3 regions of the Pseudomonas sp. CFBP 8770 genome follow, and region 3 is predicted to be linked to each of the others. Evidence: predicted binding sites of a transcription regulator. Region 3 holds the regulator's gene; each other region holds the start of a gene.

Region 1 (7,440 bases), 460 kb from region 3:
GCCTCGAACTGAGGCCATGGCCCGAACAGTCCGAGGGTCGACTGCACTTCGAGCAGCAGGACCCGGGGGTAATGTACGCTGACCTGAGAGCTGAACCGATAGGCCCACGCCGCGAGGAACCGCTGCCAGTGTTCGATCTGTGCCGGGTCGTAGGGTGCGGTGGCGAAATCACGGCTGAGCATGTAGGCGGCGGTGAGTGACTGCCCCGGCTTCAGGCCAAGTTCACGTGCTGCCGGGTTGACCGCTTGCAGCACGCGTCGCTGCAGCGGGCCGGTTACCAGGGCAAGCGGTTGCTGCGGATCTTCGCGCTGGCGCAGCACGGCGTCGAGCGCCAGTTGCGGCAGCAGAATGCAGGCCCACAGCATGGCAATCTCAAACGTGACTGACGAAAGTAACGGGCATCGCAGGGGGTATCCCGCCGCGACATTTGAGTACCTTCACCTGCCCGGCAGGCCCTTGCAGCGACAGCCGCAGCGCTGCCGGTGACGGGTTAAGCGCCGCACGTTGTTCGCGCAAGGCAAAGCCCAGGGTTTCGCCGGTTTCGGCCGCCACCTGCAGGCGGCGCAAGGCTTTGTCATCGGGATTCTGCGGCCAGCAGAGTACCGCTGCGCAGCTGCCGGAACGCAGGCACTGCTCGGCAGCCCACAAGGCGTCCTTGCCTTGGGCCTTGAGCACGCACAGGTGCTGCAAACGTACACCCGCTGCCATCCAGGCATGGGGATAGGGGATGAACGGCGGTGCTATCAATACGATTCGTTCGCCGGCCTGGCTCAAGCGTGCGAGGGTCGGCCAGAGCAACTGCAATTCGCCACTGCCGTTGGCGGCAAGAAGGATTTCACTGAGCGCCGCCGGTGGCCACCCCCCACTGGGGAGCACGGCATCGAGAGCAGCATGCCCGGTGGGCTGCAAGGCACTGGGGGCGCTTTCCTGACGTCCACGCCAGATGCGGCGTTGGTCGATCAGGCCGTCCAGGCTGACCACGGCGCCCATCACTGAGCTGCCCTCAAGGCCAGGCTGCGCGGAAAATAAATATCGGTGGGTGGGAGTGATCTGTTCATGGCTGCATTTTTACTACTGTATGCATGAACAGTAAAGCGTCTATTTTCAGTTCTCGCCACCCAGGGTGCCAACGGTAGCGATCAGGCCGGCGTTGCCACCAGCAATTTGCGCAACGGGAAGCGCGATGCGCCGCTCCAGCCGAGAAATTCCTGTTCGGGCATGGGCCGGGCGAAAAAATAGCCTTGGGCTTCATCGCAACCCAGGGCGCGGATCATCTGCATGCACTTGAAGGTTTCGACGCCTTCGGCCACCGTGCGATAGCCCAGTTTGCGCGCCAGTTCCAAGACCGTCTGCACGATCAGCTGATGCCGCGGGCTGTGCTCCATTCCGGTGATCATCGACTTGTCCAGTTTCACCACGTTGGCAGGTATCTCGTGCAGGTAGGAGAAATTGCTGTAGCCGGTGCCGAAGTCGTCAATCGCTACATCCACGCCCAATTCGCGGATGGCGGCCAGCTGCGTCAGCACCTGGGGATTGGAACGCAGCCACTCGCCTTCGGTGATCTCGACTTCGAGGCGCTCGGGGTGGATGCCGTGGGTGCGACAGGCCCCGCTGATCACCTGGGTAATATCGTGGCCATCGAAATCCAGCGCCGACAGATTCAGCGACAGCTTGGTGAGCACCGTTGCGGGCCATTGGGCCAGCTTGGTCAATGCCGCATCGATGACCCAGCGCGTCACACTGTGGATCAACGCGCTCCTTTCCAGCACTGGAATGAACTCGGCGGGCGAAACCGGACCCAGCCGTGGATGCTCCCAGCGCAGCAGTGCTTCGGCACTGACCTGATCACCCTCGGGCAAGGCGAAACGTGGCTGGAACACCAATCGCAGCTGTCCATCGCGCAGCGCCTGGGTCACATCGGCAGCCAACCGGAAGGACCTGCGATAAGCGTTGTCGCGCACGGGGTCGTACCACGCCCACGCCTGGCCGGCGAGCAACGCCAGTTCGGCCGCGTACATGGCTTTGCGCAGTGCATCGGGGACCGCTTCGAAGCTGAGCAGAAAGGGCGTGACGCCAGCGCGCACGGTGGGTCGAACCGGCATGCCTTCTATCTGCGTGGGACAGCGCAAGGCATGTACGAGCATGTCGAGATAGTTGCCGACGTCGGCTTGATCGGCGTCCAGCACGAAGGCAAAACGCTTGCGCCCGATGTGATAGACCGGCCCCTGCCCCGCGCGCAGGCGCTTCAGCCGACGCGCTATGCAGCACAGCAGGTTCTCGAACGGGATCATGCCCAGGGCCAGCGTCATGTCATGGGCCCAGGCGGTGTCTACGGCATCGATCAGCACCAGATGACGAGACGCTCCCGGATGCTGCAGCAACAGGTGGCCAAGATCGGTGAGAAATTGTCGTCGATCGGGCAACAGAGTAAGCCGATCACAGGACACGAAAGCCTGAGCAGAAGCATGAACGGGATCGGACATGACACTTTCCTGCAGATGTCAGGCTCGAGCTTCCTGCGAGAGACCGGGCAATTTGAGAGAGGGACTATTCAATTGATGTCAAAATAACATCACACTAAATACTTGCCAAGCTTCATCTTCCCTGTCGCAGATCCGCAAGCTTCGGAACTGACGGTCGACACTGCTACACTGCGGCAAACCCTGGGATGGAATGGACGATTCATGCTCGAAGCTCTGCTGTTCGACCTCGATGGTACATTGACTGAAACCGACGCCCTGCACCTGCTTGCCGTGCAGCAATTGCTGGCCGAGGAAGGTCGCGAATTCACCCATGAAGAGTTTCAGTTGCATGCCAGTGGCCGGGCCAACGCGGACATGTGCCAGTACCTGTTTCCGGACCGCTCGGTGGCGCAGCACGAAGCGTTCGCTGATCGCAAGGAAGCGCGCTTTCGCGAGCTTGCACCGCAACTTGCGCCAATTGCCGGGCTGTTGCGTTTGCTCGACTATGCCGAGCAGGCGCAACTGGGCATGGTGGTAGTGACCAACGCCCCGCGCGCCAATGCCGAACACATGCTCGATGCATTGGGGCTGGCAGAGCGCCTGTCAACCGTGGTGGTGGCAGAGGAGCTAGCACGCGCCAAGCCCGATCCGCTGCCCTACCTGACCGGTCTGCAACGCCTGGGCGCGCGGGCCGAGGCCGGCATCGCCTTCGAAGATTCGGTGCCTGGAGTGACTGCCGCGGTCGCGGCTGGCCTGTTCACCGTGGCGCTGTCGACCAGTCAATCGGCGCAAACCCTGCGGTCCGCCGGGGCTAACCTGGTGATCGAAACCTTCGAGGACGAAAACCTCTGGATTCACATCGAGAAAATGCGCGAAGACTGATCTCGCCGCGTCTTACCTGCCTACCACAGCGCCTCGTTCGCGGCCACAGACCGCTCCCACAGTAGACCCGGTATCCCGTGGGAGCGGTCAGCGGCCGCGAAAAGAGCACCGCGCAGTGTCTGAACCACCGCAGCGCCTTGTTCGCGGCCACAGACCGCTTCCACAGTGGGACACACAGTGGGATTACAAGGGGTTGTCGAGCAGGAAATTGCCCGGTCGCTGCGGGGTATCGTTTTCGATTTCGGGTAGCAGTGCTTCATCCTTCAGATGGACGCCGGAAAGCTTGCGTTGCCAGGCCTCGCGCATCAGGTACTGCAACTTGTGCGCAGCGGTGGCATAGCTCAGGCCCTGCAGGCGCACATTGGAAATGCAGTTGCGCGCGGCATCGTTCAACCCCACACGCGGTGCATAGGTGAAATACAGCCCGAGGCTGTCGGGCGAACTCAGGCCCGGCCGCTCACCGATCAGCAGTACCACCATGCGCGCGCCCAGTGCCTGGGCCACTTCATCGGCCACCGCCACCCGCCCTTGCTCCACTAGGCAGACCGGCGCAACGCTCCAACCCTCATCACCCGCGATCTGCTCGACGCGTTGCAGCATGGGCAGCGCATGCCGGTGCACAGCCAGCGCAGAAAGACCGTCGGCGATCACCACCGCCAGGTCGAACCCTGCCGAACGCTCGCCGACGCGATTGCGCAGTTGCTGCAGCGAAGCCTCATCCAGGCGCCGACCCAGGTCAGGACGCTGCAGATAGACATGCCGGTCAGACGCCGCGCTGTGCAGGCTCAGGCTGCCGGGGCACGCCTCGGCGAGCGCCGCCTTGTCGAACGGCAGGTGCACGGCATCGCGGGCTTGCGCATGGGCGTACTGGAAGTCCAGCTGGGCGCTGCTGGGCAAGCTGGTGCCGGCCCGGCCCAAGGCTATGCGCGCGGGTGTCAGTGCGCGCAATGCATGCCAGGGGTCAGCTTGTGTCAACGTCTTATCGTTCATATGTTCCTTTCCACCCCTCAGCTTTGACCAGAGGAGACTGGCCCCTCAACCCAGACGCCCCAGTGCTTTGCCGAACAACGCTGGCACGCCGCTCCCCAGCCTTAGCTGGCCGTCCTTCTGTTGCAGAATGTCCATTCGCCCCAGCCATTCTTCGAACTCCGGTGCCGGCCGCAGGCCCAGGGTCTTGCGTGCATACAAGGCGTCGTGAAAAGAGGTGGTCTGGTAATTGAGCATGACGTCGTCCGACCCCGGGATGCCCATGATGAAATTGATCCCGGCCACGCCCAGCAGGGTCAGTAGCATGTCCATGTCATCCTGGTCGGCCTCGGCATGGTTGGTGTAGCAGATGTCGCAGCCCATGGGCACGCCCATCAGCTTGCCGCAGAAGTGATCCTCGAGCCCGGCGCGGATGATCTGCTTGCCGTTGTACAGGTATTCCGGACCGATGAACCCGACCACGGTATTCACCAGAAATGGGTCGAAGCGGCGCGCCACTGCATAGGCCCGCGCCTCGCAGGTCTGCTGGTCGACCCCATGGTGGGCGTTGGCAGACAACGCACTGCCCTGCCCCGTCTCGAAGTACATCAGGTTGTTGCCCTGGGTGCCGCGCTTCAGGCTCAGGCCCGCTTCATAGCCTTCCTGCAGCACCGCCAGGCTGACGCCGAAGCTGCTGTTGGCCGCCTCGGTACCGGCGATGGACTGGAACACCAGGTCCAGCGGCACGCCGCGCTCGATGGCAGCTATCGATGAGGTGACATGGGTTAGCACGCACGATTGGGTCGATATGCCGTAATGCTGGATCACGCCATCGAGCATCTTCAGCAGCTCGCTGATGGCGCTCAGGCTGTCGCTGGCCGGGTTGATGCCGATCATGGCATCGCCGTTGCCATACAGCAGGCCATCCAGAACACTGGCGGCGATGCCGGCCGGATCGTCCGTGGGATGGTTGGGCTGCAGCCGGGTCGACATCCGCCCACGCAGCCCTACCGTGTTGCGAAAGCGTGTGACCACGCGAATCTTCTGCGCCACCAGGACCAGGTCCTGCACACGCATGATCTTCGACACGGCGGCGGCCATCTCCGGCGTGATACCGGGCGCAAGAGCACGCAGGCTGCTTTCGGTGGCGTCGTCGCCGAGCAGCCAGTCACGAAAGCCGCCCACGGTCAGATGGCCGACTGGGGCAAAGGCCTGGGCATCGTGGGTATCGACGATCAGGCGGGTGACTTCATCGTCCTCATAGGGGATCAGCGCCTCGTGCAGGAAACGCTTGAGCGGCACGTCTGCCAGCGCCATTTGCGCCGCCGCCCGCTCGGCATCGCTGCCGGCGGCGATCTCGGCCAAATAGTCCCCCGATCGCGCCGGACTGGCCTTGGCCAGTAATTGCCGGAGGCTGTCGAAGCGCCAGGTCTGCCCGGCGACGCTGTGCACGAAACTCATGCTGCCCTCCTCACTCGCTGGCCAGTACGGGGTGGCTGTCGCCGCGGCTGCGCACGAACACGCAGAACAGCGAGCCGAGGCACATCAGACCGATGAAGATCCCGCAGATCATTGCATTGAACCACACCATGGCGACCAGACACACCAGCGCCAGCAGCAGCGCAATGGCTGGCACCAGCGGATAACCGGGCGCGCGGAAGGAACGCTCCAGCTCAGGTTCGCTGTGGCGCAGCTTGAACAGGCTGAGCATGCTCATGATGTACATGACGATGGCGCCGAATACGGCCATGGTGATCATCGCTGCGGTCAGGCTCAGCCCCTGGAGGTTGACCAGGCCATCGCTGAAGATCGCTGCGATACCCACCACCCCACCGGCGAGGATGGCCCGGTGCGGTGTCTGGAAGCGCGACAGCTTGGCCAGGCCTCTAGGCAGGAAACCCGCCCGTGCCAGCGCGAAGAACTGCCGTGAATAGCCCAGGATGATGCCGTGGAAACTGGCCACCAGCCCGAACAGACCGATCCATACCAGCATGTGCATCCAGTTGGAGTTCTCGCCCACCACGCCTTTCATGGCCTGCGGCAGCGGGTCGTTGATGTTGGCCAGGGCGCGCCAGTCACCCACGCCACCGACGAAGATCATCACGCTGATGGCCAAGGTGACCAAGGTCAGGATCCCGGCGATGTAGGCGCGGGGAATGGTCCGCTTGGGGTCCTTGGCTTCCTCCGCCGCCATGGCAGCACCTTCGATGGCCAGGAAGAACCAGATGGCGAAAGGAATCGCCGCGAACATGCCGCTCAATGCACCGAGACTGAACGTGTCGGACCCAGCCCAACCGCCCAGGGCGAAGTTGCTGAAACTGAACGCCGGGGCCACCACGCCCATGAACACCAGCAGTTCGAAAACGGCCAGGATGGTGACCACCAGTTCGAAAGTGGCGGCAATGCTTACACCGACGATATTCAGGCTCATGAACACGGCATAGGCACCGACTGCCGCCCATTTGGGATCGAGTCCGGGAAACTGCACGTTGAGGTAGGCGCCGATGGCCATGGCGATGGCCGGAGGGGCGAAAACGAATTCGATCAGGGTCGCCAGACCGGCGATCATGCCGCCTGCAGGGCCGAATGCGCGCAGGCTGTAGGCAAATGGACCACCCGCATTGGGAATGGCCGTGGTCAGCTCGGTGAAGCTGAAGATGAAACAGGTGTACATCACCGCGACCATCAGCGTCGTGCACAGAAAACCCAAGGTGCCGGCGCTGCCCCAGCCATAGCTCCAGCCAAAGTATTCACCGGAGATCACCAGGCCTACGGCTATGCCCCACAAGTGCAGAGTGCCCAGCGTGGGTTTGAGTTTCGAAACAGTCATGGGGTGTGCCCTCGAAGACGGATGTGCGCAAAGGAGCGTTCCTGAAGGGTAACCATAGGCGCCAAATAACCACTTGGCGCCTTGAGAGTAAAAGATGCTCCACCCTTGTTGGTCCAGCCAGTGCGCCACTCTGGGGCTTGCCGCGATTCATCGCCCCGATCCAACGCACCGACGCCTGCACCGCCACAGCGGCGCAGGGCTGCCCAGGCAGGAACGCCGTTTGCTTGAAACATCTGCACACATCAAGCCAGTCCAAGCCTTGGTCGGGCATATCCGTTTTGCCCATCCACGCCGAACAGC
Region 2 (7,090 bases), on a different contig from region 3:
GACAACGTAAACCCCGATCATACCCGTATTAAGAGATGCTGCGAAGCCGCATCGTTGAGAAAGCTGACCATGGTTGATAATAGCGAACTGCGTAAAGCCGGCCTCAAGGTGACCCTTCCACGGGTCAAGATTCTGCAAATGCTGGAGTCGGCACAGCAACGCCACATGAGCGCCGAGGAAGTCTACAAGGCGCTGATGGAAGCGGGCGAAGATGTGGGTCTGGCCACGGTTTACCGTGTTCTGACCCAATTCGAGGCGGCGGGTCTGGTAGCACGTCACAACTTCGATGGCGGCCATGCCGTGTTCGAATTGGCAGACGGCGAGCACCACGATCACATGGTCGATGTCGACTCGGGTGATGTGATCGAGTTTACCGACCACGAGATCGAGCGCCGCCAGAAGGAAATCGTCAGCGAGCATGGTTACGAGCTGGTGGATCACAACCTGGTGCTGTACGTGCGCAAGCCGAAGTAACTTCAGAAGTGATGCAAAAAAGGCGACCCTGGGGTCGCCTTTTTTGTTGGGGTGAATCAGTCATAGCATCTTCGCGGGCAGAACCCGCTCCCACAGGAGTAGGGCCACACCTCCTGTGGGAGGGGGCAGTGCCCCCGAAGAGGCCCGCCTGGCCACCATCACCCCTTGGCGGTAACCACCATCTTCTTCGCATGCGCCAGCGATTCCTTGGTCAGGTCAATCCCGCCCAGCATCCGCGCCACTTCTTCCACGCGCTCGCCTTTGCCCAGGTTCGACACCGCCGTACGTGTCTCGTCACTGCCGCGCACCTTGTGCACGAACAGGTGATGGTGCCCCTGCGCCGCCACCTGCGGCAGGTGGGTCACGGTCAGTACTTGCCCGCGCTCACCCAGGCGCCGCAGCAACTGCCCGACGATCTCGGCTGTCGGCCCGCCGATGCCCACGTCCACTTCGTCGAACACCAGCGTCGGAACTCGCGAGGTTTGCGCCGTGATCACCTGGATTGCCAGACTGATCCGCGACAGCTCGCCGCCCGAAGCCACCTTGGCCAAGGGTTTCATTGGCTGGCCAGGGTTGGCGCTGACCAACAACTCGACCTGCTCCAGGCCATTGGGGTGCAAGTCCTCGTGGGCATTGGCGCGCAGCTCGATGGTGAAACGCCCACCGGGCATGCCCAGGCGCTGGATTTCCACCTCCACTGCGGCAGCCAGTTGCGCGGCGGCATGGGTGCGCAGTCCGGTCAGCTCACCGGCTTTTTCCTGGTAGTGGCGTGCATAGGCCGCCAGCTCTTCACCCAGTTGCTCGATTGACTCGTCGCTGGCGTTCAACCCTTCCAGCTCTTCGAGCAAGCGGTGTTGCAGCGTCACCACTTCGGTCGGGTGAACGCGGTGTTTACGCGCCAGGGTATAGATGGTGTCGAGGCGCTCCTCGATATGCTGCAAGCGCGCCGGATCGGCCTCGAAGTGGTCGAGGAAGCGATTGAGTTCGCCCACGGCTTCTTCGACCTGGATCTGCGCCGTTGCCAGCATCGAGGCCGCTTCGCCCAACGCGTTCGGAGCATTGCTGACGCCGCCCAGGCGATTCAGGCTGGCGGTCAGCGCGCTGAGCACGTTGCCCGAATCGTTTTCACTGCAATGGTCGATGACCTGGCGGCAGATACCGAAAAGGGCTTCGGCGTTGGTCAGGTTCTTGTGTTCCTGTTCCAGCTGCTCCAGCTCGTTCTCGCCCAGCCCGAGGTTCTCCAGCTCTTCCAACTGGTAGCTGAGCAACTGGTGACGTGCGCGCTGTTCGTCGCCGGAGTCTGACAGCCGTTCGAGTTCCTGGCGGGTCTGGCGCCATTTCTGCGCAGCCAGGTGCACCTGCCGGGCCAGATCGCTGGCACCGGCGTATTCATCCAGCAGGCGGCGATGGGTATCGGTCTTGAGCAGCGACTGATGCTCGTGCTGGCTATGAATATCGATCAGCAGCTCACCCAGCGACTTGAGGTCGCCGAGCGGGCAGGGGGTGCCGTTGATATAGCCGCGCGAACCGCCCTTGGCCGTGATCACCCGGCGCAGAATGCAGGGGCCGTCGGTTTCCAGGTCGCGCTCGGCAAGCCACGTGCTGGCCTCGGGAATGTCGACCAGATCGAAGGTGGCAAGGATGTCGGCCTTGTCTGCTCCGGGCCGGACCACGCCGCTGTCGGCGCGATCGCCCAGGGCCAGGCCCAGCGCATCGAGCATGATCGATTTGCCGGCGCCGGTTTCGCCCGTGATCACGCTCATCCCGCGCTCGAGTTCGAGGTCGAGATGTTCGACGATGGCATAGTTATGTACGGACAGGTGCACCAGCATAAGACCGCCCCCAGGCATGAATGTCTGGTTATTTATACAGTGTTTTACACGGGGCTGACAATATCGGCCCTTAGCTCGTTTTCGCCTGATGCCTGGGTTTTTTATCGCTTCATTCGAAAGCCCACACTCAGCCGCTGGTCGTCAGCCCTTGAAGAGCGAATTTGCGACCCCATATACCGGTCAGAAGCGCGAGTCGACCTCGCGGACGTTATCGAGAGGAGAGAACCAATGGCTGATGAACAGAATCTGGACGATCAGAATCTAGACGCTAATCAGGCTGCCAGCGCTGGCGCCGAAGACCTCACCGCGCGCGTGCAGCTGCTCGAAGAGCAGCTTGCCACCGCGCAGGACCAGTCGCTGCGTGTGGCGGCCGACCTGCAGAATGTTCGCCGTCGTGCTGATCAGGACGTGGAAAAGGCGCACAAGTTCGCCCTCGAGAAGTTCGCCGGCGACCTATTGCCAGTGCTCGATAGCCTGGAGCGCGGTATCGAGCTGTCCAGCGCCGACGACGAAAGCATTCGTCCGATGCGCGAAGGCATGGAGCTGACCCTGAAAATGTTTCAGGACACCCTTAAGCGCTACAACCTGGAAGCCATCGACCCGCACGGCCAGCCATTCAACGCCGAGCATCACCAGGCCATGGCGATGCAGGAAAGCGCGGATGTCGAGCCCAACAGTGTCTTGAAGGTTTTCCAGAAGGGCTATCAGCTCAATGGACGCCTGCTGCGCCCGGCCATGGTCGTGGTCAGCAAGGCCGCCGCACCGGTTTCGCCTTCGATCGACGAGCAGGCTTGAAATCGGCCAAGTGGCCCCCATCTTAGTGTCAAGCGTTTAAGTGCTACCGCAGACAGCCACCACTGCTGCGGCAACCAAATCCAAAATTTTCGGGCCTTAGTGCCAGGAGAAGAAACATGGGCAAGATTATCGGTATCGACCTGGGGACCACCAACTCCTGCGTCTCCATTCTGGAAAACGGCAAGGCCAAGGTCATCGAGAACGCCGAAGGCGCTCGGACCACACCTTCGATCATCGCTTATGCCAACGACGGCGAAATTCTCGTCGGTCAGTCGGCCAAGCGTCAGGCCGTCACCAACCCGCATAACACGCTGTATGCAGTGAAGCGCCTGATCGGCCGTCGTTTCGCCGAAGACGTCGTGCAGAAAGACATTCAGATGGTCCCGTACAAAATTGTCGAAGCCGACAACAAGGACGCCTGGGTCGAAGTCAACGGCCAGAAAATGGCACCGCCGCAGATCTCGGCTGAAATCTTGAAAAAGATGAAGAAGACCGCCGAAGACTACCTCGGCGAAGCAGTCACCGAAGCGGTCATCACCGTGCCGGCCTACTTCAACGACAGCCAGCGTCAGGCCACCAAAGACGCCGGTCGTATCGCCGGTCTGGACGTCAAGCGCATCATCAACGAGCCGACTGCCGCTGCACTGGCATACGGCATGGACAAAGCCAAGGGCGACCACACCGTCATCGTTTATGACCTGGGTGGCGGTACCTTCGACGTGTCCGTGATCGAAATCGCCGAAGTCGATGGCGAGCACCAGTTCGAAGTGTTGGCCACCAACGGCGACACCTTCCTGGGTGGCGAAGACTTCGACATCCGCTTGATCGACTACCTCGTAGACGAATTCAAGAAAGAAAGCGGCATGAACCTCAAGGGTGACCCGCTGGCCATGCAGCGCCTGAAAGAAGCCGCTGAGAAAGCCAAGATCGAGCTGTCCTCGAGCCAGTCGACCGACGTCAACCTGCCGTACATCACTGCAGACGCGACCGGTCCGAAGCACTTGAACGTGAAGATCTCCCGCGCCAAGCTGGAATCGCTGGTCGAAGACCTGGTTCAGCGCACCATCGAGCCTTGCCGCATCGCCATGAAAGACGCCGGTATCGACGTTGGCGCGATCAACGACGTGATCCTGGTTGGTGGTCAGACCCGCATGCCGCTGGTCCAGAAGCTGGTCACCGACTTCTTCGGCAAAGAAGCCCGCAAGGACGTCAACCCTGACGAAGCCGTTGCCATGGGTGCTGCCATCCAGGGCGCCGTACTGGCCGGTGACGTGAAAGACGTGCTGCTGCTCGACGTCAGCCCGCTGACCCTGGGTATCGAAACCATGGGCGGCGTGATGACTGCGCTGATCGAGAAGAACACCACGATTCCTACCAAGAAATCGCAGGTGTTCTCGACGGCCGACGACAACCAGGGCGCCGTGACCATTCACGTCCTGCAGGGCGAGCGCAAGCAAGCCGCGCAGAACAAGTCGCTGGGTAAGTTCGACCTGGCCGAGATCCCGCCAGCACCACGTGGCGTGCCGCAGATCGAAGTGACCTTCGACATCGACGCCAACGGCATCCTGCACGTCGGCGCGAAGGACAAGGCTACCGGCAAGACCCAGTCGATCGTGATCAAGGCCAACTCCGGTCTGTCCGAGGACGAGATTCAGCAGATGGTGCGTGACGCTGAAGTCAACGCCGAAGAAGACCGCAAGTTCGAAGAGCTGGCCGCTGCCCGCAACCAGGGTGATGCACTGGTGCACTCGACGCGCAAGATGGTCGCCGACGCGGGTGACAAGGTCACCGCCGAGGAGAAGACTGCCATCGAAGCGGCCGTCGTGGCGCTGGAAGCTGCGGTCAAGGGCGACGACAAGGCTGCCATCGATGCCAAGGTCGAAGAGCTGTCCAAGGTCTCCGCTCCAGTGGCGCAGAAGATGTACGCCGACCAGGCCGAGAAGCCTGAAGGTGCTGCTGCCCAGCCAGCGGAAGAAGCCGGCAAGCACGACGACGTTGTCGATGCCGAGTTCGAAGAAGTCAAAGACAACAAGTAAACACTTGTTGGTCGGCCAGTTGACTGTGCTTGCACGGTGACTGGTAGGATGTCGCCGCGCGGGGGCTTGCTCCCGCGTTGGCGTGTCTGGAATACACGAATTTTAACAACATGCGACAGCGATCGGATGTTGGCGGCGCGGTCAGCGGCGCCCCTGCGTGCTGGCTCCCAAAAGAGTAAAAAGACTTATGGCAAAGCGTGACTATTACGAGGTTCTGGGGGTGGAGCGCGGCTCCAGCGAAGCAGATCTGAAGAAGGCCTATCGCCGCCTCGCGATGAAGCATCACCCGGATCGCAACCCCGACAGCAAGGAATCGGAAGAAGCGTTCAAAGAGGCCAACGAGGCCTATGAAGTGCTGTCCGATGCGAGCAAGCGCGCGGCGTACGACCAGTATGGTCATGCCGGCGTAGACCCGAGCATGGGGGGTGGTGGCCAGGGTTTCGGCGGCCAGAATTTCTCCGATATCTTCGGCGATGTGTTCAGCGATTTCTTCGGTGGCGGTCGCGGCGGCAATGGCCGCGGTGGCGCCCAGCGTGGCAGCGACCTGCGCTACACCCTCGAACTGAACCTGGAAGAAGCCGTGCGCGGCACCACGGTCAGCATCCGTGTGCCGACGCTGGTCAACTGCAAGCCCTGCGACGGCAGTGGCGCGAAGAAAGGCTCGGCGCCGATCACCTGCCCGACTTGTGGCGGTATCGGCCAGGTGCGTATGCAGCAGGGCTTCTTCTCGGTGCAGCAGACCTGCCCGCGCTGCCATGGCCAGGGCAAGATCATCTCCGACCCGTGCGATTCGTGCCATGGCGAAGGCCGTGTCGAAGAGTACAAGACCCTCTCGGTCAAGGTGCCTTCGGGCGTCGACACCGGTGATCGCATTCGCCTGTCGGGTGAAGGCGAGGCGGGCATGCAGGGTGGCCCGACCGGCGACCTCTACGTGGTGATCAACGTGCGCGAGCACGCGATCTTCCAGCGCGACGGCAAGCACCTGTACTGCGAAGTGCCGATCAGCTTCACCGACGCGGCATTGGGCGGCGAGCTGGAAGTGCCGACCCTCGACGGTCGGGTCAAGCTGAAGATCCCGGAAGGCACCCAGACCGGCAAGCAGTTCCGCCTGCGTGGCAAGGGCGTCGCGCCCGTGCGCGGCGGCGGTGCCGGCGACCTGATGTGCCGAGTGGCGGTGGAAACGCCGGTCAACCTCGATCGTCGTCAGCGTGAGTTGCTGGAAGAGTTCCGCACTTCGCTTGAGGGTAACGAATCCCATTCGCCGAAGGCCAATGGTTGGTTCGAGGGTGTGAAGCGTTTCTTCGGCGACCTGTAAGGCATAAGGATTCGAGCATGCGACGTATAGCTGTGATGGGCGCCGCCGGGCGCATGGGCAAGACCTTGATCGAAGCGGTCCAGCTGGCGCCCGGCGCCGGTTTGACGGCGGCGGTCGATCGGCCGGACAGCACGCTGGTGGGCGCCGATGCCGGCGAGCTGGCTGCGCTGGGGCGGATCGGCGTACCGCTGTCGGGCGACGTGGCCAAGGTGGCGGAGGAGTTCGATGTGTTGATCGACTTCACCCACCCAACCGTGACGCTGAGGAACCTGGCGTTCTGCCGCAAGGCGGGCAAGGCCATGGTCATCGGCACCACCGGTTTCAGTGCCGAAGAAAAGGCGTTGCTGGCCGAGGCGGGCAAGGATATCCCCATCGTCTTCGCCGCCAACTTCAGCGTTGGCGTCAACCTGTGCCTGAAGTTGCTCGACACCGCTGCGCGCGTGTTGGGCGACGACGTCGATATCGAGATCATGGAAGCCCATCACCGGCACAAGGTCGATGCGCCCTCGGGCACGGCCGTGCGCATGGGCGAAGTGATCGCCAGCGCGTTGGGTCGCGATCTGAAAAAGGTGGCGGTGTATGGCCGTGAAGGCCAGACCGGCGCGCGCGAGCGCCAGACCATTGGTTTCGCCACCGTG
Region 3 (7,440 bases):
TCGATTGGCTGGACACTCCCCAGAAACCGCTGTGACAAGAGGCAACCCCCATGCGAATAGCCGTCATCGACGACTGGCAATCGGTGGCTGAAAGCGTGGTCGACTGGACCCCGCTGCAGGCCGTAGGCGAGCTCGACTTCATTCACGACTACCCCGGCGAAAGCGCAGTCCTGGCCGAGCGCCTTGCGCCCTATGCCATCATTTGCGTGATGCGTGAACGCACGCAGTTCGACGCCGGCCTGCTCGAACGACTGCCGCTGCTCAAGCTACTGGTGACCGGGGGTATGCGCAACGCAGCCATCGACCTGCAGGCCGCAGCGCGGCTGGGCATCCAGGTTGCCGGCACGGACAGTTACAAGCATGCTGCGCCGGAACTGACGTGGGCGCTGCTGATGGCGCTGACCCGCGACCTGCTCGGCGAAGCCAACTCGCTGCGCGCTGGGGGCTGGCAGGTCGGCCTGGGTGGCGATCTGCATGGCAGCACACTGGGCCTGCTGGGTCTGGGCAGTATCGGCGAAAAGGTAGCGCGGTTCGGTCAGGCGTTCGGCATGCGCGTGATTGCCTGGAGCCAGAACCTGACGCCCGAGCGGGCGGCGCAGGTGGGGGTCGAATGCGTGAGCAAGCAGCAACTGTTCGAGCAGGCCGACGTGCTGAGCGTGCACCTGGTGCTGAGCGACCGCAGCCGGGGACTGGTCGATGCCCAGGCGTTGGCATGGATGAAGCTGGGCGCGCGGCTGGTGAACACGTCGCGCGGCCCCATCATCGACGAAACGGCGTTGATTCAGTCCCTGCGTGACGGCCACCTGGGCGGCGCGGCGCTGGACGTGTTCGACGAAGAACCGCTGGCGCCGGACCATCCGTTCCGGACCCTACCCACCGTGCTGGCAACGCCGCACATCGGCTACGTCAGCGGCAACAACTATCGGCTGTTCTTCAGCCAGATGATCGAAGACATACTGGCCTGGCATTCGGGCCAGCCGGTGCGCCTGCTGACCCGCTGACCCGCTGGCCGCAACGATCAGTCGATCAGCCCGGCATTGCGCAGTGCCGCTGTCGCCTGCTGCCAACGTGGATGACGGCGGTACTCGACGTCGGCCTGGGTGCGGCCGCGCATGGCGGCGATGCGTGGCGAGGACTGGACGCCCATGCGCTGCGCGGCGCTCAAGGCCAGCTCGGCCGCCGCCCGGTCGTTGCACACCAGGCCCATGTCACAACCGGCGCCAAGGGCTGCCTCGATACGGCTGGCGGCGTCGCCGACCACATGGGCGCCGGCCATCGACAGGTCGTCGCTGAAAATCACTCCATCGAAGCCCAACTCGCCGCGCAATATGTCCTGCAACCAACGGCGCGAGAAGCCTGCGGGGTTGCTGTCCACCTGCGGGTAGATGACATGAGCCGGCATGACTGCCGCCAGCTTGCCCGCCAGCCGCGTGAATGGCACCAGATCGCAGGCACGAATCTGCTCGAGGCTGCGCTCGTCGGTAGGAATCGCCACATGAGAATCGGCTTCCGCCCAGCCGTGACCGGGAAAATGCTTGCCGCACGCGGCCATGCCGGCAGCGTTCATGCCGCGGATGAACGCGCCCGCCAGCAGCGTGGCCCGCTCGGGGTCGCCCTCGAACGCGCGGGTGCCGACCACGGCGCTGTGCCCGTGATCCAGATCCAGCACCGGCGCAAAACTCAGGTCCAGGCCCACCGCCAGCACCTCGGCGGCCATCAACCAGCCGCAGTGCTCGGCCAGGCCGGCCGCCTCCGCGTGGTGCGCCAGCTCGCGCATGGCCGGCAGACGCACGAAGCCCTGGCGCAGCCGCTGCACTCGCCCACCCTCCTGGTCCACAGCCAGAATCAGGTCGGGCCGCACCGCGCGGATGGCAGCGGTCAACTCGCGTACCTGGCGCGGATGCTCGATGTTGCGCGCGAAAATGATCAGCCCGGCAACTTCGGGCTGGCGCAGCAGATGGCGGTCCTCGGCGCTGAGCCAGGTACCGGCAACGTCGACCATCAGGGAGCCTTGCAGACGAGCGCTCATGGATTTTCCTTGTAGAGAGGGAGCTGGAGGGCGACCCGGCACACGTCAGGCCTTGGCAGCGGCCGGGGTGCTCTTGCTGCGTGGCCGCAGTTGAGCGGCGGCCATGGCCTGGTCGGTTACCGCGCTCTGCGCGCGCATGCCTGCGGCAAGAAACGGCACCATCAAGCGCATCACCTGCTCGATCGAGGTGTCGACGCCGAAATCGGTTTCCGCAATGGCACGCAGCGCCTTGATCCCGGACATGCTGAACGCCGCGGCGCCCAGCATGAAATGCACGCGCCAGAACAGCTCCAGAGGGGGAATGCGTGGTGCGGCTTCGTTGACCAGCAGCATGTACCGGCGAAAGACCTTGCCGTACATGTCTTCGAGGTAACGTCGCAAGTGGCCCTGGCTTTGGCTGAAGGCCAGGCCCAGCAGGCGCATGAAGATGGAAAGGTCGTTACCGCTGCGCGGTTGAACGACGAGTGCCTGCTCTACCAGAATTTCCAGCAGCTCTTCCAGGCTGGCCTTGGGCATGGCGCTGGCTTGCCGCCGCTCCAGCTCTCGGTCGAGGCTGGCGCAGAACGGCCCGAGAAATCTGGAGAATACCGCCTGGATGAGCGCCTTCTTCGAACCGAAGTGGTAGTTCACTGCCGCCAGGTTGACCCCGGCTTTGCTGGTGATCAGGCGCAGCGAGGTTTCCGCAAAGCCTTTTTCCGCAAAAAGCTGTTCTGCGGCATCGAGGATGCGTTCAACGGTTTCCGACTGGGCCATGGCAACTCCGCCTGACAAACACTTGTTTGAAACATACGTTTCAAAGTGCGTGACTGTCAAGTCCATACGGCCTTTTTGTGGCCATGGGGTCGCGTATTAAAGCATACAAATTCATCGCCTTAGCGCAGCATGCGAAAATCGGCAGGCGACGTACCCGGAAAACGGTATTGCCAAGGGCCATCTACTGTATATAATCCCAGTCACTGTACAAAAAGACAGAGCCATCGACATGTTGAAATTGACGCCACGCCAAGCTGAAATTCTGGCCTTCATCAAGCGCTGCCTTGACGACAATGGCTTTCCACCTACTCGTGCGGAAATTGCTCAGGAACTGGGGTTCAAGTCACCCAACGCGGCCGAAGAACACCTCAAGGCCCTGGCGCGAAAAGGCGCCATCGAAATGACCCCGGGCGCCTCGCGCGGCATCCGCATCCCCGGCTCCGAAGCCCGCAACGACGACGCCAGCCTGCCCGTCGTCGGGCGTGTTGCTGCAGGCGCACCGATACTGGCGCAGGAACACATCGAAGAGTCCTGCAAGATCAACCCGGGCTTCTTCCATCCTCGCGCCGACTACCTCCTGCGCGTACAGGGCATGAGCATGCGCGACGTCGGCATTCTCGACGGTGATCTGCTTGCCGTGCACACCTGCCGCGAAGTACGCAACGGGCAGATCGTGGTGGCACGCATTGGCGACGAGGTCACCGTGAAACGGTTCCAGCGCGAAGGCAACAAGGTTTTTCTGGTAGCAGAAAACCCCGACTTCGCACCCATTGAAGTCGACCTCAAGGATCAGGATCTGGTCATTGAAGGTCTGAGCGTCGGCGTCATTCGTCGATAAGGAGGCATCATGCAGTTTCCCCTGTCACCCCAACAAGCACAAATGTCGCTGTTCGAAGCATTCATGGCTGCACCGGTAACGCCGCTGTTCAAGGAGGCCGTCGAGTCGCCCTGGACCGTCGCCGACCCGGATGTATTCAGCGAGATGTCTCTGCGTGGTGCCGCGGGGAACTGCCTGAGCCTGCTGGCGCCCATGCTGCGGGAATTGAGCGAAGAGCAGGACGCGCGCTGGCTGACGCTGATCGCTCCGCCGGCAAGCCTGACGCAAGCCTGGCTGCGCGATGCAGGGCTCAATCGCGAACGCATACTGCTGCTGCAGCCGCGCGGTACGCAAAGCGCTCAGCAGTTGGCGTGCGAGGCGCTGCGCCTGGGGCGCAGCCATACCGTGGTGAGCTGGCTCAACCCGCTGCCGTCCGTGGCGAGGCAGCAATTGATGGCAGCGGCGCGCCAGGGCAGCGCGCAGAGCCTGAACATTCGTTTGGGATAAACCTGCGGTAACGCGATACTGCCCGCTCGGGCCAGCGCAAGGCGCTCGCCGCGCGGCAGGATCAGTGCAGGACGTGCGGGCCGTCGTCCTTGTCGATCTCGCCTTCCACCAGCTTGCCGGCCATCTGCACGCCGACACTGAGCATGGCCTTGGCCACTTCCACGTGCTGGCCCTGAAGGAATGCCTTGGCATCTTCGGAAAAATTCAGCGTCACCAGCGAACCTTCGTCCTCGGCACGACGCAACTCGATGCGGCCGTCAGGCAGCTCGACAATCTCAAGAAAGGACGTTGGCATAAGGACATGTTCTCCACGAAAGGCGGGCATTGTAGCAGTGTCAAGGCAAATCAGCACTCACTGAGCCCTTCGCGGAAACGAACGGTCAAGCCCTTGAGCTGCTGACGCCAGCTTTCGAGCATCTCGCGGCTGAGTTCCGGCTCTTCGACTTCATCCAGATTGACTGCCTGGATCAGCGGCTGGGTCACATCGCCCTTGGGTTTTTTGGGCGCCCTGGGCGGCACGAACAGCGCGCTGTGCGCAGCAAGCAATTGCGCCAGCCAGGTATGCGAATGCTGGGCCAGCTCCACCAATTCCGCCAGCTCGGGAATGGCCGTGCCGTCGAGCGCCTGCGCAGTCAGCAGGTTTTCCGCACGGGCAGTGCCGGCCTGAGGCAGGCGGTAGTAGCCGGCGATCTCGTGACACAGCCCCAACAATGCACCGTACAGGTGGAACAGCGCGGATTCGCGCTGAGCCTGCAACTGAGCCTGCGCATTGATGGCCTGGCCCAGTTCGGCCTTGCCCATGGCGTCCAGCGCCAGCCCGGCGAAATAGATTTTCTGGTTGGTACGGGTATAGAGCTCATAGGCCATGCTGGCGATCTCCGCAGTGAACACTCGACTGCAACAGTGTCGAGAACCTGCCCAGCCAGTGCAAGCCACAAATGAAAAGGCCGCACTGCCCTGGGGACGGTGCGGCCTCGGTGCTGCAAGCGCTTCAGCGCTTGTCTTCGACCTTCCAGGTCTTGCCGTCGTAGAAAGCCTTCCAGCCGGTCGGCTTGCCCTCGACTTCGCTCTGCACGTACTGCTCCTTGGTCTTGCGGCTGTAGCGGATCACGGTCGGACGCCCATCCGGGTCCTTGATGGGCGCGTCGAACAGGAAACTGTACTTGGGATCGATCTCATCCTTGTGCGGGATAATCTCCAGCACCAACGGGGCGCGGGTTTCGCGGTTCTTCGGAAACTGGCTGGCCGCGAGGAACAGACCCGATGCGCCATCGCGCAGCACGTACGTATCGTTGACCTTCTCGCACTTGAGCTCGGGCATCTTCACCGCGTCCATCTTGGGCGGTGCGGCTTCGCCACTCTTGAGCAGCTTGCGAGTGTTCTTGCACTCCGGGTTGGTGCAGCCGAAGAACTTGCCGAAACGGCCGGTTTTCAACTGCATCTCGCTGCCGCACTTGTCGCATTCAAGGCTGGGGCCTTCATAGCCCTTGATGCGGTAGTTGCCCTCTTCGATCTCGTAGCCAGGGCAGTCGGGGTTGTTCCCGCAGATGTGCAGCTTGCGCTTTTCATCCAGCAGGTACGCATCCATGGCGGTCGCGCAGACCGGGCAGCGATGCTTGCCGCGCAGAATCTGCGACTCGGACTCGCCTTCGTCGTCAGCCGCGATCTCGTCGCCCGGAATCAGGTTGATGGTGGCCTTGCAGCGTTCCTTGGGTGGCAGCGCATAGCCCGAGCAGCCCAGGAACACCCCGGTGGACGCGGTGCGGATCATCATCGGTCGGCCGCATTCGCGGCAGGCGATGTTGGTCAGGGTCGGCAGGTTGGCGCGCATGCCGCTGTCGGCTGCACCCGCAACGTCCAGTTTGCCCTTGAAGTCACCGTAGAACTCGTCGAGAACGTTCTTCCAGTCGCGCTCACCGTGCGCCACATCATCGAGGTTCTCTTCCATGCCGGCGGTAAAGCCGTAGTCCATGAGGTTGGAGAAGCTTTCGGACAGCCGCTCGGTGACGATGTCGCCCATCTTCTCCGAATAGAAGCGGCGGTTGTGCAGCGCCACGTAGCCGCGGTCCTGGATGGTCGAGATGATCGCCGCGTAGGTAGACGGACGACCGATGCCGCGTTTTTCCATTTCCTTGACCAGGCTGGCTTCGGAATAGCGCGCAGGCGGCTTGGTGAAGTGCTGGGTAGGGTCCAGCTGGAGCAGCTTGAGTTGCTCACCTTGGTTCATTTCCGGCAGCACGTCGTCGTCGCCCGGCTTGCTCATCTGTGGCAGCACACGGGTGTAACCATCGAACTTGAGGATACGGCCCTTGGCGCGCAGCTCGAAATCAGCGGCAGCCACGGTAACGGTGGTCGACAGGTACTGGGCAGGCGGCATCTGGCAGGCGAGGAACTGGCGCCAGATCAATTCGTAGAGGCGCTCGGCATCGCGTTCCATGCCGTTCAGCTTGCTCGGATGAGTGTTCACGTCCGATGGGCGAATGGCCTCGTGCGCTTCCTGGGCGCCCTGCTTGCTGCCGTAGACCATCGGCGATTCCGGCAGGTACTTCTTGCCGAACTCGCTCTCGATGTAGGCCCGAGCCATCTCCACGGCGTCGACCGACAGGTTGGTGGAGTCGGTACGCATGTAGGTGATATAGCCAGCTTCGTACAAGCGCTGCGCCATCATCATGGTTTTCTTCACGCCGTAGCCCAAACGGTTGCTCGCGGCCTGCTGCAGCGTGGAAGTAATGAACGGCGCCGACGGCTTGCTGCTGGTCGGCTTGTCTTCACGCTTGACGATGCTGTAACTGGCATCCTTGAGCTTGGCCAGCGCGGCCATGGCCTGGGCTTCGTTGAGGGGCTTGAAGGCTTCGCCGTTCTCGCGAGCCACTTCGAAACGCACCTTGGCGGCCTTGGCCGACGCCAGGTCGGCGTGCACTTCCCAGTATTCTTCGGGGTTGAACGCGCGAATCTCGCGTTCACGCTCGACCACCAGTTTCACTGCCACGGACTGCACGCGACCAGCGGACAGGCCGCGGGCGATCTTCTGCCAGAGCAGTGGCGACACCATGTAGCCGACCACGCGATCGAGGAAGCGCCGCGCCTGCTGCGCATTGACCCGATCGATGTCCAGCTCGCCGGGGCGAGAGAAGGCTTCCTGGATGGCTTTCTTGGTGATCTCGTTGAACACCACGCGCTTGTAGCGGCTGTCATCACCACCGATGGCTTCGCGCAGGTGCCAGGCAATGGCTTCCCCCTCGCGGTCCAAGTCCGTCGCCAGATAGATGGTGTCGGCATCCTTGGCCAGCCGGCGCAGCTCCTCGATGACCTTTTCCTTGCCGGGGAGGATCTC

What was found. The regulator LexA, encoded in region 3, represses DNA repair genes until DNA is damaged. The targets are predictions, from matches to a motif close to CTGTNTNNNNANACAG.
Region 1: the regulator LexA is predicted to act here: its motif matches at 1,075-1,090, upstream of imuA (translesion DNA synthesis-associated protein ImuA).
Region 2: the regulator LexA is predicted to act here: its motif matches at 2,331-2,346, upstream of recN (DNA repair protein RecN).

The regions. Positions count from the first base shown of each region.
Region 1 is NZ_JACYUL010000001.1:1,001,353-1,008,792, reverse strand. Features, by position in the region: gene IFT98_RS04400 (Y-family DNA polymerase) at 1-365, opposite strand, end outside; gene imuA (translesion DNA synthesis-associated protein ImuA) at 373-990, opposite strand; gene IFT98_RS04390 (putative bifunctional diguanylate cyclase/phosphodiesterase) at 1,140-2,483, opposite strand; gene IFT98_RS04385 (HAD family hydrolase) at 2,685-3,344, shown strand; gene eutC (ethanolamine ammonia-lyase subunit EutC) at 3,528-4,334, opposite strand; gene IFT98_RS04375 (ethanolamine ammonia-lyase subunit EutB) at 4,380-5,771, opposite strand; gene eat (ethanolamine permease) at 5,782-7,140, opposite strand.
Region 2 is NZ_JACYUL010000010.1:53,874-60,963, reverse strand. Features, by position in the region: gene fur (ferric iron uptake transcriptional regulator) at 70-474, shown strand; gene recN (DNA repair protein RecN) at 633-2,306, opposite strand; gene grpE (nucleotide exchange factor GrpE) at 2,535-3,101, shown strand; gene dnaK (molecular chaperone DnaK) at 3,218-5,137, shown strand; gene dnaJ (molecular chaperone DnaJ) at 5,325-6,452, shown strand; partial or broken gene dapB (4-hydroxy-tetrahydrodipicolinate reductase) at 6,470-7,090, shown strand, end outside.
Region 3 is NZ_JACYUL010000001.1:544,951-552,390, reverse strand. Features, by position in the region: gene IFT98_RS02480 (alpha/beta fold hydrolase) at 1-35, shown strand, start outside; gene IFT98_RS02475 (D-2-hydroxyacid dehydrogenase family protein) at 51-1,001, shown strand; gene nagZ (beta-N-acetylhexosaminidase) at 1,019-2,029, opposite strand; gene IFT98_RS02465 (TetR/AcrR family transcriptional regulator) at 2,075-2,782, opposite strand; gene lexA (transcriptional repressor LexA) at 3,012-3,620, shown strand; gene sulA (SOS-induced cell division inhibitor SulA) at 3,630-4,106, shown strand; gene IFT98_RS02450 (hypothetical protein) at 4,168-4,401, opposite strand; gene IFT98_RS02445 (DUF6586 family protein) at 4,452-4,973, opposite strand; gene topA (type I DNA topoisomerase) at 5,098-7,440, opposite strand, start outside.